3 regions of the Streptomyces sp. 6N223 genome follow, and region 2 is predicted to be linked to each of the others. Evidence: riboswitches for the same ligand, from Rfam matches in the RefSeq annotation. Region 2 holds a riboswitch; each other region holds the start of a gene.
What was found. A riboswitch is a leader RNA that binds a small molecule or an ion and turns the genes downstream of it on or off. The one in region 2 is predicted to bind cyclic di-AMP.
Positions count from the first base shown of each region.

Region 1 (3,265 bases), on a different contig from region 2:
GGCTGCGCCCTGATGTCCGGCCTGTGGCGGGAGTACCGCGAGGAGCGGGACGGGTCCGGCGGCGGGCAGGCCGGGGGCGCGGGCGAGGCGGGCGCCGAGGAGTGCCCGGCCGGCGTCGGCGGCGACTCGTCGTCCCTCGGCTCAGGCGCCGCCGGACTCTCCGGCGTGACGCAGGACGCGGAGGACGCGGCGGGCACCGGAACCACCGACGGAGCTTCCGGCGGCAGCGGCCTGCTCGGCGGCAGCGGGCTCCTCGGCGAGGCCGACGGCACGGATGGCGCCGACGCCTCCGGCGGCGCCGACTCCGGGAGTTGTGCCGATGACGCCGAGGCCCCGGGTGATGCGGAGGGCGCCGGGGATCCCGAGGGCGGCGGCACCGATGCCTCCGGTGGCGCCGGGGACGACGCCACGCCCCCGGAAGGCGCCGACGCCTCTGGAGACGGTGAGAACGCCGGTGAGACCGCCGGTGGCGCCGGTGACGCGGGAACCAGCCCGGGGGCCGACGGCACCGGCACCGGGCCCGGTCAAGGCGCCGACGCGGGCGACGGTGGGGGCGACGGCCCGGACGCCGGGACCGCCGGGCCGTCCGCCGAGGACGGCGCCGGCGCGTATCGTCACGGCACGGGCGGCCGGCACCGCGGCGCGCCCGATCCCGCCGAGGAGCGCGGCTACGCCGTCGGCCGCGGCGACACGCTCTCCGGCATCGCCGCCGCGTTCGGGCTGCCGGGTGGCTGGGCCGCGCTCTACCAGGAGAACAAAACGGTCATTGGCGACGATCCCGACCATATACTCCCGGGCCAGCGGCTGGACTTGACCGTTACGGGACGTTAGCTCCAGGGGTGTCAGAGCGATTTCACATGCGATCCGGTGTGACCATCATCTCGTCCTCCGGTGGGTGTGTCCGACAGTTCCCCCGTGCCCACATCCCCGCTGACCTGCGCCGATTGGCAGTTCTAACCGTCAAGTGCCCCCTTTTCGCATGATCTTGATCGTTCTTGAACCGTTAGCTCCGGTGTGTCTAGTGTCCCGAGCGCCCGGCACCGTGCCGGGCGTCCGGGCCGCCACGCCGAGTCCTGCCGCCGGCCCACCTGAACTATCAACGCGCCACCACCGCAGGCAGGAGCGGGGGACCCGCCACGCGCCACGCGCGTGGACGCCGTTCGAGCCCATCGAGCGGCTGGGGTGAAGCCGAGGCGGCGGAACGCACCCGCGTACCGCCCGTCCCGGCCGGGCCACTCACCGGCCCGAACCCGACAGCTCACCTCGTAGGCGTCGGTGAGAAGGAACGTCATGCTGTTCACGGGCAAGGGCCGTCACCGCCGTCCGTCCAAGTCATCCCGCATCGTCGCGGCAGCCGGCGTCACCGGGGCCGCGGTCGCGATTCCCTTCATGGCCGCCGGCAGTGCCGAGGCCGCCTCCGTCGAGACCTGGGACGCCGTCGCGGAGTGCGAGTCCAGCGGCGACTGGTCGATCAACACCGGCAACGGCTTCTACGGCGGCCTGCAGTTCACCCAGTCGAGCTGGGAGGCGGCCGGCGGCACGCAGTACGCCGCCCGCGCCGACCTCGCCACCAAGGACCAGCAGATCGCCGCCGCCGAGGTGCTGCTCTCCATGCAGGGCCCGGGCGCCTGGCCGGTCTGCGGTCCCCAGGCCGGCCTGACCGCCGGCAGCGAGGCTCCCGCGATCGACCCGTCCGGGACCGGCGCCGTCGAGGCCCCGGCCGAGCCGGAGCAGGAGGCCCCGGTGCAGTCGTCCGGGTCCGGCTCCGGCTACACGGTGGCCGCGGGCGACACCCTGTCGTCCATCGCCGCCGCCCACGGCACCACCTGGGAGCAGGTCTACGCCGACAACGAGTCCGTCATCGGCGGCGACCCCAACCTGATCTACCCGGGCCAGGAGCTGAGCCTCTGAGCCGATCGGCCACTTCATTACCCGGATGACCCGGTGCGGGGCGTTCACGCGCCCTGCACCGGGTTTTCTTCCGCGATTAAACAAAAACGGCGTGCACCTGGCGGGTAGGGGCCGACGCCCGGCCCCGGGCCGGTTAGGCTCTCACCCGGACCACCTGACCCGTCAGCCGTACCCGTAAGGAGACCCTCGTGTCGTCCATCGACGTCGTCGTAGCCCGGGAGATCCTCGACTCGCGAGGCAATCCGACGGTCGAGGTCGAGATCCACCTCGACGACCACAGCCGAGGCCGCGCCGCCGTGCCCTCCGGCGCCTCCACCGGGGCGTTCGAGGCACTGGAGCTGCGCGACGGAGACTCCGGCCGCTACCAGGGCAAGGGCGTGGAGAAGGCGGTCCTGGCCGTCAGCGAGCAGATCGGCCCGGAGCTCGTCGGCTACGACGCCACCGAGCAGCGCCTGATCGACCAGGCGATGCTGGACCTCGACGCCACCGCCGACAAGTCGGCGCTGGGCGCGAACGCCATCCTGGGCGTCTCCCTCGCCGTGGCGCACGCCGCCGCCGAGTCCCGCGACCTGCCGCTCTTCCGCTACCTCGGCGGGCCCAACGCCCACCTGCTGCCCGTGCCGATGATGAACATCCTCAACGGCGGCGCCCACGCGGACTCCAACGTCGACATCCAGGAGTTCATGATCGCGCCCATCGGCGCCGAGTCATTCTCCGAGGCGGTGCGCTGGGGCGCGGAGATCTACCACACGCTGAAGTCCGTGCTGAAGAAGCGGCAGCTGGCCACCGGCCTGGGCGACGAGGGCGGCTTCGCGCCGAACCTCGGCTCCAACCGCGAGGCGCTCGACCTGATCGTCGAGGCCATCCAGAAGGCGGGCTACACGCCGGGCCAGGACATCGCGCTCGCGCTGGACGTCGCCGCGACCGAGTTCCACAAGGACGGCTCCTACGTCTTCGAGGGCACCTCCCGCACCGCCGCCGAGATGACCTCCTACTACGCCGAGCTGGCGCAGGCCTACCCGCTGGTGTCCATCGAGGACCCGCTGAGCGAGGAGGACTGGGAGGGCTGGCAGACGCTGACCGCGCAGCTCGGCGACCGGCTCCAGATCGTCGGCGACGACCTGTTCGTCACCAACCCCGAGCGGCTCCAGCGCGGCATCGACTCCAAGGCCGCCAACGCCCTGCTGGTGAAGGTGAACCAGATCGGCTCCCTGACCGAGACCCTGGACGCCGTCGAGCTGGCGCAGCACAACGGCTTCGCGTGCATGATGTCCCACCGCTCCGGCGAGACCGAGGACGTCACGATCGCCGACCTGGCCGTCGCCACCAACTGCGGCCAGATCAAGACCGGTGC
Region 1 is NZ_JBQQCA010000072.1:10,978-14,242, forward strand. It holds gene ACTWQH_RS29650 (LysM peptidoglycan-binding domain-containing protein) at 1-831, shown strand, start outside; cyclic di-AMP (ydaO/yuaA leader) riboswitch at 1,093-1,287, shown strand; gene ACTWQH_RS29655 (LysM peptidoglycan-binding domain-containing protein) at 1,291-1,911, shown strand; gene eno (phosphopyruvate hydratase) at 2,100-3,265, shown strand, end outside.
Region 1: linked by a shared signal. The riboswitch ahead of ACTWQH_RS29655 (LysM peptidoglycan-binding domain-containing protein) and the one ahead of ACTWQH_RS09670 (M23 family metallopeptidase) in region 2 are both predicted to bind cyclic di-AMP.

Region 2 (3,265 bases):
TAGCCACGGCGGCTTCACCACCGGCAACCCGATCCTCGCCGAGGCACTGGACCAGATGGATGCCTGGCTGACCGCGATCCGCGCCGACCGCGCGCCCGGCACGGGCCCGGAGCGGGTGATCCGCAACCGGCCGCCGGACCTGGTCGAGGCGTGCTGGACCCGCGAGGGCGTCAAGATCGTGGAACGCCAGGAGCCGGGTGCCGGCACGACCCGCTGCAACGCCGAGTACCCGGTCTACGGCTCGCCCCGCATGGTCGCGGGCGCGGGGATCGAGAACGACGTGATCGTCTGCCGGCTCGCGCCGGTCGATCCCGGCTCCTACGGCGTCGCGATGACCGAGGAGCAGGAGCGGCGGCTGCGGCGGATCTTCCCCGACGGGGTGTGCGACTGGAGCGCCGACGGGGCCGGCCAGCGGGGCCTGGACGGCACCTGGCTGTTCTTCTGATCCTCTGACGCGCGCGGCGCTCAGGGCCGCCAGCCGGTCCGGGCCGCCCAGGACTCGCCGAGCTCCACCAACAGGTCGACGACCGGGTCCTTGACGTCGGTGTAGGTGTCGAGGTCGGGCACCGCCTCCGCCAGCACCCGCTTGAAGCGGCCGTACGCCGGCGCCAGCTCGGGGTGGGCGCGGAACCAGTCGCGGAACAGCAGCGCGAGGCGTTCGTTCGGCGAGCCGCGCAGCCGCACGTGGAGGTTGACGTTGCCGTCCGGGTGTCCGCGCCGGGACCACAGCCGCTTGGCCCAGCGCGCCGGGTTGTCGTTCCGCCCGGCCGGCACGTGGTCCCGCTCGTAGGGCCAGCGGGTGAGGCCGAGCCCCGCCAGCGGCGCGTCGAACGCCTCGGCCGCCCGGTCCAGGTCGGCGACGCTCACCTGTATGTCGAGCACGTCCTTGGCGGCCATGCCGGGGATGGCGGTGCTGCCGATGTGATCCACGCGCAGCGCGTGCGGCGCCAGCAGCTCCATCAGCTGCGCGCCGATCTCGGCACCCCGCTGGACCCAGGCGGACGAGTAGTCGATGACGACGGCACGGCGCACTTGCGGCGTTTCGGACATTCTGCAACATCCTGGAAAATTAAGAGCCTTGGCCCCGAGGTGGTGACCGAATTCACTTTATGCGCTGAACGCCACCCCTCGCGAATCGCCACCCGCCCGAAACGCCGCCCCCAAGTGCGCGGCGATGCGGGCCCCTTGGCGTTTCCCGGAATTCCTCTGCTTTGCCCGCATTCGCCGCGGGGGATCATGTCCGATCATGGGTGGTCATGCCCCGACAGCTCATGGTTCTTGTCTCGCCGGAAATCCGCGGTTTACGGTGCTGGCCGCGCCGCACCCCGCGGCGGGCCGCCGCCGGACGCCGAATCCTGTCACCGGGGGCGGAGAAGCTGCCATTCCGCGTGACAGGAGCGGGGGACCCACTTTCGCCGTACGCGCACCGCGCACCGTGCAGCGCGCGCCACGGCTTGGGGTGAAGTCACGGCGTCACCGACGCCGCGACCGGGCGACTCCGGCCCGAACCCGACAGCTCACCTCGCAGGCGTAGGAGGAGGAGCACACCTATGTCCGCACGCGGACGACACCGCCGTCAGGGCACCCGCCGCATATCCCGCGTCTCCCTCATACTCACGGTCGGCGGCGCCGGCCTGGCGCTGCCGCTGGTCGGCGCCGGCGTGGCGAACGCCGCCCCGGACGACACGACCTACACCGTCGCCGCCGGCGACACCCTGTCCACGATCGCCAGGGCGCAGGCCGTCGACGGCGGCTGGAAGGCGCTCTACGACGCCAACAGCGACGTCATCGGCTCCAACCCGGACCTCATCCTGCCCGGCCAGGAGCTGACCCTGACCACCACCTCGTCCGCCCCGGCAGAGGACACCGCCGACGCCTCGGCCCCGGCCGAGACCGCCTCCGGCTTCACCGCCCCGGTGCAGGGCCCGCTCGGCACCGCCTACGGCGTCGCGGGCTCGATGTGGTCCTCCGGCTACCACACCGGCGTCGACTTCCCCGTCGCGACCGGCACGCCCGTGGTGTCCATCGGCTCCGGCGAGGTCGTCTCGGCGGGCGACGGCGGCGCGTACGGCAACGAGGTCGTCATCCTGCACCCCGACGGCCACTACAGCCAGTACGCCCACCTCTCCTCCATCTCCGTCGGCGTCGGCCAGCAGGTGGCCTCCGGCGAGCAGATCGGCCTCTCCGGCTCCACCGGCAACGTCACCGGCCCGCACCTGCACTTCGAGGTGCGGACCGGCCCGGAGTACGGCTCCGACATCGACCCGCTGGCCTACCTGCGGGCCAACGGCGTCACCATCTGAGCAACGCCACGCTCCTCAACCCGCGCCGGTATCAGCGGCCCAGCCGCTGGTACCGGCGCAGCGCGAGCGGCGCGAACAGCGCCGTCAGCGCCACCGGCCACGCCACCGCCAGCAGCATCGCGTGGTCCGCCGCCCACGACTCGCCGCCGACCCCCGGGTTGCCGAACAGCTCGCGGATCGCCGCCACCGTCGCCGACAGCGGGTTCCACTCCGAGACGGCCCCGAGCCAGTCCGGCATCAGCTCCGGCGACATGAAGACGTTCGACAGGGCGGTGAAGGGGAACGCCAGCGGGAAGACGACCGCGCCCACCGTCTCGGCGTTGCCGAGCACCAGCCCCAGGTAGATGCCGATCCAGGTCACCGCCACGCGCAGCATCATCAGCAGCGCCACGGCCAGCAGCGCCCGTCCCGCGCCCCGGTGCCACTCCCAGCCCACCAGCAGGCCGCAGACCAGCAGCACCGTCATCTCCGTCAGCGCCCGCAGCAGGTCGGCCGCGGCGCGCCCGGTCAGCAGCGCGGAGCGGGCCACCGGCATGGCGCGGAAGCGGTCCACGACGCCGCGCGAGGCGTCCGTTGCGAGCTGGCCGCCGGTCGCGCCCATGCCGTAGAGCATGGTCATGGCGAAGACGCCCGGCAGCAGGAACTCCCGGTAGCCCCCGCCGCCGTCGGCTCCGCCCGCCACGGACATGCCGTTGCCGAAGACGTAGCCGAAGACCAGCACGAACATGATCGGCAGCGTGAAGTAGAGCGCCGCCTCCTCTGGGGTGCGCACCAGGTGCGCCATGTTGCGGCGGGTCATCACCCAGCCGTCCGCCGTCGCCATCCGCAGCCGCCTCATGCCGCGACCTCCTCCTTCTCCGCGGTGGTGTCGTGTCCGGTCAGCCGCAGGAACGCCTCGTCGAGCGTGGGCCGGCGGGTGCCGATGTCCTCGATCGCCGTCCCGGCGTCGTGCAACGCCCGCA
Region 2 is NZ_JBQQCA010000011.1:16,070-19,334, forward strand. It holds gene ACTWQH_RS09660 (DUF6351 family protein) at 1-445, shown strand, start outside; gene ACTWQH_RS09665 (GrpB family protein) at 466-1,050, opposite strand; cyclic di-AMP (ydaO/yuaA leader) riboswitch at 1,368-1,545, shown strand; gene ACTWQH_RS09670 (M23 family metallopeptidase) at 1,551-2,303, shown strand; gene ACTWQH_RS09675 (ABC transporter permease) at 2,335-3,141, opposite strand; gene ACTWQH_RS09680 (ATP-binding cassette domain-containing protein) at 3,138-3,265, opposite strand, start outside.

Region 3 (3,265 bases), on a different contig from region 2:
CTGAGCGGAGTGCCGGGGGTTGACGTAGCTGGTGCCCTCGGTCGCCTTGACTATCACGAAGTCGTGGCCGTCGAGCGGGTAGTCGGTTGACTGGTACCCGGATACGTCGATGCCTTTGATCGTCATTCGGGCCTCCCTGCCCCTCGCTGGGCGTTCGCTTCGTCTACCTGGCCCCTTCCCGGAATCCGGGGCGTTTCACCATGGATCGCCCTGGAACTGCCGTGAGGCTGTGGGCAATTCTCTCCTCGCCGAGGGCGCGGGCTGGCGGGAGGCGCTGGACTTGCCGGGTCGTTGACCCGCGCACGACTGGGCGTTCGCCTACTGGCGTTCGCCTAAGGGGCGTTCGCCTCGCGACGCCCGTGGTGTGCCCACCCGTGGCCTGGGGGAGGACGCCTCGACGGCCTCAGCCCTCGACCCACAGGCAGAACGGGTGCCCCGCCGGGTCGAGGCAGACCCGCACGTCGTCCTGCGGCTGGCTCGCGGCGAGCGTGGCCCCGCACGCGGTGGCGTGGGCGACGGCCACGTCCAGGTCCTCGACCCGTATCTCCAGGTGCATCATCATCTGCTGTTCGCCCGGACTCGCGGGCCACGCCGGCCGGGCGTAGTCCGACTCGCTCTGGCAGGCCAGCGCCATCCCGCCCCGCGGATCCCGCAGCAGCACCCAGCCCGGCTCCTCGACGGCGATCTCGTACCCGAGCAGCCGGTGGTAGAAGCGGGCGAGGGCGGGAGGGTCGGGCGCGCTGATGTTGACGGTGGTGATGGTGAGCATGGGGCGTGTGTCGTTGCTCATGCCGTTCATCGTGCCGCACGCCACTGACAACGCCGCTCAGTCCACGTCGGCCTCGCGCGTCTCCTCCTCCAGCCACGCCAGATAGTCCGCGCTGCCCCGGACCACCCCCGTCGCGATGATCTCCGGCGTGGCGTAGCCGTGCTCGCTCCTGATGTGTGCCTCCAGCGCCTCGTACCGGGCGGCCGTCGTCTTGTACAGCACCCGCCACTCCGGCTCGCTCTCGATGGCGCCCTGCCACCGGTACACGCTCCGGATCGGCCCGTCGATCTGCGCGCACGCGGCCAGCCGAGCCTGTACCGCGCCGCGGGCGAGACGTTCGGCAACCTCCTCGCTGTCAGTGGTGGTCATGACGGTCAGGAAGGGAGACGAGAAATCGGCGGCCATGGGAACCACGGTATCCGCGAGGCGGGGAGGTGACTAGGAGTAGCGAGTGCGCGCCGCTCCATAACAACTGACGCTCGATCAGGTATCAGTCCGGCGCGAAGCGGACTACATTTCCTCTGAAGTTATGCCCGGTTTGCAGGGCTTGTGGGCTGAAAGTCCTGGCCAAGACAGGGTTTTATTTCGCGTAGGCCCTTGGAATCTGGCGAGCCCGTCTATTAACGTTCGATAACGCAGCGCGGTCGTCACTGTCGTCGCAAGGACGGCACCGTGCTCCGTCGCCGAATCTGGCGCGTGCGTCACAACTGCACCAAAGGAACCGGGGAACCATCATCCGGGGTGAATCGGGCAGCTGGCAGCCACCGCCGCCTGCCGCTCGTAGGAGACCTTCCTGCTCCGAACCCGTCAGCTAACCCGGTAGGCGAAGGAAGGAAAGGAGAGCGCCTCCGTGGCGTCGAACCGGTATGCCGCCCCCGCGGACACGGATCCCCATCCGTACGCCTATGCGGGCTCCAGCGAAGACCCCCATGGCACACACGTCACGTACGGCGGGCACGGAACGGCCACCGCCTACGCCGACCCCCACACCGCCACGGTGGCCACGCCCGGCATACCCGAACCCCACGACCCCTACGGCCCGCACGGCTCGTTCGCCCCGCACGAGGCGTACGGCCCGCACGAGGCGTACGGCTCCACCGGCCCGGGCTCGGACGACCCCTACGGCCCCGGCCCCGACGCCGGCCCTCCTCCCGGCGACGGCTTCGACGGCTTCGACGGGCTCGGCCGCCTCGACGGTCTCGACGGTCTCCACCCGCACGACCAGCTCACCGACCTCGCGGCGTTCGACGCCCCGGCGAGCCTCGCCCCCACCGCCACCGGCGAGTGGAACCCGGGCGGCGACGACGACCTCCCCCCCATACGCGGCCGCCACCGCGTCACCCGCAGCCGCGGCGGCACCATCGCCCGCAGCCGCGCCGTCCTCGGCGTCGGCGTCATAGCGGCGGTCGGCGCCGGCGGCATGGCCACGGCCAACGAGGACGGCGCCGCCGTCCCCGGCCTCGACGGCGCCGCCGACCGGGTCAGGGCCATCCAGGACAGCATCCCGCTGATCAACGGCATCGTCCCCGGCCAGGGCTCCGGCTCCGGCTCCGACTCCACGCCCGACACCCACGCCGAGATGGTGGCGCAGGCGCCCTTCACCACCGCCGGCATCACCGAGGCCGACGTCGAGGCGGGCCAGACCGACGCGGGCGAGGCGTTGCGAGCCCGCATCCTCCAGCAGGCCGACCAGCAGGAGACCAACGCCGACGCCGAGGCCCGCGAGGCCGCCATTGCCGAGGCCGAGGCGGCCGCCGCACAGGAAGCCGCCGCCCAGGCCGAGGCCGAGCGCCAGGCCGAGCTGGAACGCCAGCGCCAGGAGGAGCTGGAACGCCAGCGCCGCGAGGAGGAGGAGCGGCTGCGCCGGCTCCGCGAGAGCTACACCATCCCGCTCTCCGACTACACCCTCACCTCCAGCTTCGGCGAGTCCGGCTCCTACTGGTCCTCCACCCACACCGGCCAGGACTTCGCCTCCCCCACCGGCACCCCCGTCAAGAACATCCACACCGGCGTCGTCGCCGAGGCCGCCTGGGCGGGCGACTACGGCTACCGCATCATCGTCGAGCTGGAGGACGGCACCGAGGTCTGGTACTGCCACCTGTCCTCGATGAACGTCAGCGTCGGCCAGGAGGTCGTCACCGAGGACGTCATCGGCAACGTCGGCTCCACCGGCAACTCCAGCGGTCCCCACCTCCACGTCGAGGTCCGCCCGGGCGGCGGCGACCCCGTCGACCCCCTCGCCTGGCTGCGCGACAAGGGCCTCACCATCTGACCCGCTCCCGCTCCCCGCGCGCGCGTCCCCCCACCGCCAAGACGCCGACGGCCCTGGTGACTCCCCCCGACGCCGGGGCCGTCGGCCTCCACATGTCCCGCCATCTGTTCATCGTCCCTACATCGTCGCTGCATCGATTCGGCAGCGCCGCTGCGTCACACTCGTGGCGTGTGAGGCTCCGCGCCGAGCGACGGGGGTAGGCACAATCGGCCGGAACGCAGGAG
Region 3 is NZ_JBQQCA010000059.1:11,525-14,789, forward strand. It holds gene ACTWQH_RS27330 (glycoside hydrolase family 25 protein) at 1-126, opposite strand, end outside; gene ACTWQH_RS27335 (VOC family protein) at 404-790, opposite strand; gene cutA (divalent-cation tolerance protein CutA) at 827-1,174, opposite strand; cyclic di-AMP (ydaO/yuaA leader) riboswitch at 1,441-1,610, shown strand; gene ACTWQH_RS27345 (M23 family metallopeptidase) at 1,620-3,041, shown strand.
Region 3: linked by a shared signal. The riboswitch ahead of ACTWQH_RS27345 (M23 family metallopeptidase) and the one ahead of ACTWQH_RS09670 (M23 family metallopeptidase) in region 2 are both predicted to bind cyclic di-AMP.